2 regions of the Methylomonas sp. Uni0009 genome follow, and region 2 is predicted to be linked to the other one. Evidence: riboswitches for the same ligand, from Rfam matches in the RefSeq annotation. Region 2 holds a riboswitch; the other holds the start of a gene.
What was found. Region 2 has a riboswitch for cobalamin ahead of ACWAU0_RS08180 (TonB-dependent receptor domain-containing protein). Riboswitches for the same ligand answer to the same signal wherever they lie in the genome.
Positions count from the first base shown of each region.

Region 1: linked by a shared signal. The riboswitch ahead of ACWAU0_RS19515 (CbtB domain-containing protein) and the one ahead of ACWAU0_RS08180 (TonB-dependent receptor domain-containing protein) in region 2 are both predicted to bind cobalamin.

Region 1 covers NZ_JBTAFN010000001.1:4,212,836-4,215,295, reverse strand. Annotated here, with positions in the region: gene ACWAU0_RS19520 (hypothetical protein) at 54-1,016, shown strand; cobalamin riboswitch at 1,097-1,226, shown strand; gene ACWAU0_RS19515 (CbtB domain-containing protein) at 1,314-1,490, shown strand; gene ACWAU0_RS19510 (CbtA family protein) at 1,492-2,139, shown strand; gene ACWAU0_RS19505 (cobyrinic acid a,c-diamide synthase CobB) at 2,142-2,460, shown strand, end outside.
Region 2 covers NZ_JBTAFN010000001.1:1,757,456-1,759,915, reverse strand. Annotated here, with positions in the region: gene panD (aspartate 1-decarboxylase) at 1-7, shown strand, start outside; gene fliW (flagellar assembly protein FliW) at 55-513, opposite strand; cobalamin riboswitch at 653-870, shown strand; gene ACWAU0_RS08180 (TonB-dependent receptor domain-containing protein) at 990-2,460, shown strand, end outside.

The DNA of each region.
Region 1 (2,460 bases), 2.5 Mb from region 2:
GCAACTACCGGTTACCTGGTTTGGGGTGGTTTATGCGCGAGGTAATTCAATGCTTGATCGATTGGTTGGATAGTGAGCCAAGCGATGAAAAAGGCCACCGCATATTGCGCGCGTTAGCTCAGGAATCGTTAAAGAAAGTGGATTTCGAAGAGTCGGAGCGACGTTTCACGGCCGATGCAATCGTCGCTGCTGTTGGTGAGTCCTTAGACAGTGCCGAACCTAAAAAATGGATCGACTGGCCGGGTTCGTTAAAAAAATATTGCGAAATCCGTGAACCGCAAATCATGGAGTTTGCCCGTAAGCGTAGGCTTTCGCATTATCCAAAGCCGGAGCGTAAAAGCACAAAGGGAGGGCCGGGACGACACACGACGTTCTATATCAAAGCTGAAACGGTTCCGGTGATATTGGAAGAAGACCAAGCAATCGAGAATGTTCGGGCTGGGAGCAACATAGCCGATTTGCAAGCCAGCTATCAACTGACAGAATTGGGTGAAGTCAAACCCAGTTGGATCGCGAGTTGGTTATTTCGGCACGGACAAATCGAATTACGCCGATGGCATGTATGGGGAGTACTGGGCTGGTTGGCAACAATAGGCGGACTTGCATTGTTAATTGCCTATGCAGGATGGCTATCGTTATCCGTGCCTAGGCCGGTGACAACGCAAGATTTGACATTACTGGTCAGTATTTTTGCGATTCCCTATGGTTCCTGGGTAACTATCATCAAGCCTTGGATATTATTGTTGGATGATCGAATTGTCGTAGCCCATGAACTATTCACAAATTTTTATGAACAGTCTGCGCAGTTCGAACTGCTTCGAGACGGAGATTTAAGAGTAATTCGGTTAGTTCGGTATTCGGCGGCATGTCCCATTTGTGGCGCCACTATTTATCTCGAAAAAGGCGAGCCGGATTACAGACGAAGATTGGTGGGGCGTTGTTATGAAAGCCCGAGAGAGCATGTGTTTAGTTTTGATAGAATCACTCGTTGCGGGCGATTACTGGTTGATCGATAACTTGTCGAGAGGAGCTGCTGCCGCACCGTTTATTCTTATTTCAATACATTTCATTTGCCCTACGACTAGCTGCGGCATACAATCGCCGCTGGTTTTAAGGTTCCCGCTCTTGGCGGGTGAAACTGGAAGTCGGTTAAATGCCGACGCTGCCCCCGCAACGGTAGGTGATTCGTCACGAGCCCGGAGACAGGCCTAAAACTGTAGTCAACAGTATTGCGGAGGGCGATCTGTCAAATCGGTTTTTTTGGTTTGTCTTTCCCTCTGTTATTCCGTCCACCTTTTTCGGAACAGACAACCATGAAAACACTCGCGGCATCTACCATCCTTTCTTCCTCAAAAATCCTGCCCGGCCTGAGTGCTATTGTTTTGGGCCTGACCGTCGTGTTAGGTTTGGGTTTCTTGCAGGACGCTAACAACTACCTGCATAACGCCGCCCACGACGGACGTCACAGCGCAGCTTTTCCTTGCCATTAACATGGCGGATTTTCGTAAGCTGGTCACCATCTCGCTACTGGCGGGACTATTGGGCGGCTTGTTACTCAGCGTGCTACAACACTATCAAACCTTGCCCTTGATTTTGGCCGCCGAACAATTCGAAACGCCATCGGCTGAGCATGTGCGTGACTGGCAACCGATGGACGGCTGGCAACGTAATGGCTTTACCTTGCTGTTCAATGGCCTAACCGGCTTCGGCTTTGCCTTGTTTATCAGTGTCGCCCTGTACTGGCGGGATCAACATGGTTACCTGTACGGACTCGGCTGGGGTTTGGCCGGTTATTTGGTATTTTTTGTCGCGCCATCATTGGGCTTGCCGCCGGAGTTGCCGGGCACCGACAGCGCCGAATTACACAGTCGCCAAGCGTGGTGGCTTTTTACGGCCGCCGCTACCGCGATTGGCTTGTTTGGTCTGTTTTTGACCAAACAGCGCTGGCTGCAAATCGGCGGCGCTGGCTTACTGGCCTTACCGCATCTGATCGGCGCACCGCATCCGGAGGTTGCCCAGGCTTTAGCGCCCGAAGCCTTACAACAGCATTTTGTGGTGTTGACATCCATCAACAACGCTATTTTCTGGCTGACCTTGGGCGCAATATCGGGCCGATTGTTGCGTAAAGTAACGTTTTAGTGGTGAATGCTACTGCAACACGCCATTGCCCGGCGATATTGATCAGCGCTCCTGCCTCCGGGCAAGGCAAAACCACCATTACGGCGGCTTTGGCCTATTACTATCGCCAGCAAAACCGCAAGGTACGCGTGTTCAAAACCGGCCCGGATTTTATCGATCCGCAAATATTGAGCTTTGCTTGCGGACAACCGGTTTATCAGCTGGATTTATGGATGATGGGCGAAGCGCATTGCCGTGAGATGCTTTATAACGCCGCCGACGCTGACATCATCTTGATTGAAGGTGTCATGGGCTTGTTCGACGGCGATAGCAGCAGCGCCG
Region 2 (2,460 bases):
CGCCTGATTTAAACATCCGCCGGCGAACGCAATCGCCGGCGGATGTTTGCATTTTTAAGCCTCAGATACATCTATCTCACTGACCTTCTCGGTCAGGGTGATGCTTTGTTCGATTGCCACCAATACTTTTTGCATGCCGATGCGTTTGTTGGCGTTGATTAAGATTGGCGATTTGATCGAGCCTTTAATGGTCGGCTTGCCATTATCCTGCTCGTTGTCTTTGTGCAGCAGAATTAATATCACCAGTTCGTCGCCCGGCTCTAGTTGCAGCAGCGCTTCTTCGGGGTCGGTTACCGTAAAATTATAATTGATGTTGAAGTGCGACGGATGAGCCGCGGAAAAAGTCAGCTCCGCGTTATCGACCGATTGCAGCCAATAGACAATCTCACTGCCTTCCTGATGAAATAATTTAAAGCGGGTCTGATCTTCAAAACCGGGTAGGCCGCGCGGAAAATTGATGATAGTGTCCGGATTGATGTCTTGGTTGCCTAACAATTTCGATTGAATTTCCATGATCCCGCCCGTATTCGTTGAAGTCTAAGTTAACAGCATTAATCAATGCACCAATGTATAGCACGGAAAGGGGTATTTGCAATGCCGATTGTGGGCGACCTGCTCGGACACTCTTGCTTTATCATGCCCGACTCCCTACAATTGCGCGCTTCTTTCAGGTGTTTGCGCCGTTTTCTCGGCCAAGCTTAAACAGGAAGTCGGTGCGGCGGTTTTAACCGCCCATGCCGGCGCTGCCCCCGCAACGGTAGATAAGTAAAGAGCTGCGTTTTTGCCACTGTGCGCTTTGCATGGGAAGGTCGCAGATCAGGCGTCAAGCCACTTATAAGCCCGGAGACTGGCCCGGAAGATCATTCGAGACAGCGGAGGGCTGTTGACGGAATGGTCTGAGTCCATGCCTAGCCTGCCTCCGTCTTTTTCGTTTTCCGTTTTTCCTCTGTCCTTTTTCACCCGGATGCGCGGCGGGCGCAGAGGACAATATGCAAACAATTCTATACAGATCTTTATTGCTGGCGAGTACGCCTTTTACAGTGTGGGCAGCAACCGGCGATGAGGCTATCAACCTTGCCGAAACAGTCGTGACGGCTACCCGAACCGAGACTCGGCAGAACGAATTAGCCACGGCGATGACGGTTTATAATCGTCAGGACATCGAGAAACTTCAGGTTAGAACCCTTCCTGAGTTACTAAAAGGCACGCCGGGCGTTGATATGGTGCAAAGCGGCGGTTACGGTAAGGATACCAATGTCTATCTGCGCGGCACTAACTCCGATCATGTACTGGTTTTAATCGACGGCATCAAGGCCGGCTCGGTGACCACCGGCACCAGCGCATTTCAGTTTATTCCTATCGATCAAATCGAACGGGTGGAAATCACTCGAGGCCCGCAGTCCAGCCTGTATGGCTCGGAAGCGATCGGCGGGGTGATTCAGATATTTACTCGCAAGGGCGGCACCAGTGAACGGCCGAACATTGCGCTGGAAGCCGGCGGAGGCTCATACGACACCTATAACGGCTCGGCGGCCGTCAACGGTAAATGGGGCAAGGCTTGGTATAGCTTGAGCGCCGCTCAACTCGGTAGCCAGGGCATCAATGCGCTGAGTGGTGTCAGCGTCGCGAGCGGCTATAATCCGGACCGCGACGGCTATAACAACACCAGTCTGAATGCCAAAGCCGGTTACCGCTTCAACAACGGCGCGGAACTGGAAGCATTTTTCCTGCGAGCCGAAGGCGAAACCGAGATCGACAATTCCATCAGTAGCACCACTGAGTTTGTCAATCAGACGCTGGGAGCCACAGCCAGCGCAAATTTCAGCGATAGGTGGAAATCCACTTTGCGGGTGGGACAAAGCATGGACGATGCCGATCAGTTTCGGCATAACGGTCGGTTTACCAGTCGTTTCAACACCACACGCTGGAACGCCAGCTGGCTGAACGAACTGGCCTTGCATAAGGATCACCAATTGACAGTGGGTGCCGATTACCGCTTCGACGAAGTCGACAGCACCACACGCTATGTCGAAACCTCGCGTTACGATGTCGGAGTGTTCGCTGATTTGCACAGCCGGATTTTCGACAAGCATTTTTTGAACGCTTCCTTGCGGTGGGACGAAAACCAGGCTTTCGGCGATAGTGTCACCGGCAATTTCGGCTGGCGGTTTAATTGGGATTACGGTATCAGCGCTTTTGCCAGTTTCGGCAATGCGTTTAAGGCGCCGACCTTTAACCAGTTATACTTCCCAGGCTTCGGCAACCCCGGCTTGCGTCCGGAAAAGTCCACCAGCTTCGAAGCCGGTTTTGCCGGCCATCACGATTGGGCCAATTGGGAGCTGCGCGCGTATCACACCAATATCGAGGATTTGATTGTATTTAGCGGCACGCCGTCCACCGCCAGAAATATCGGCAAGGCGCAGATAGACGGCATAGAAGCCGAAGTGTCCACGCAAATTC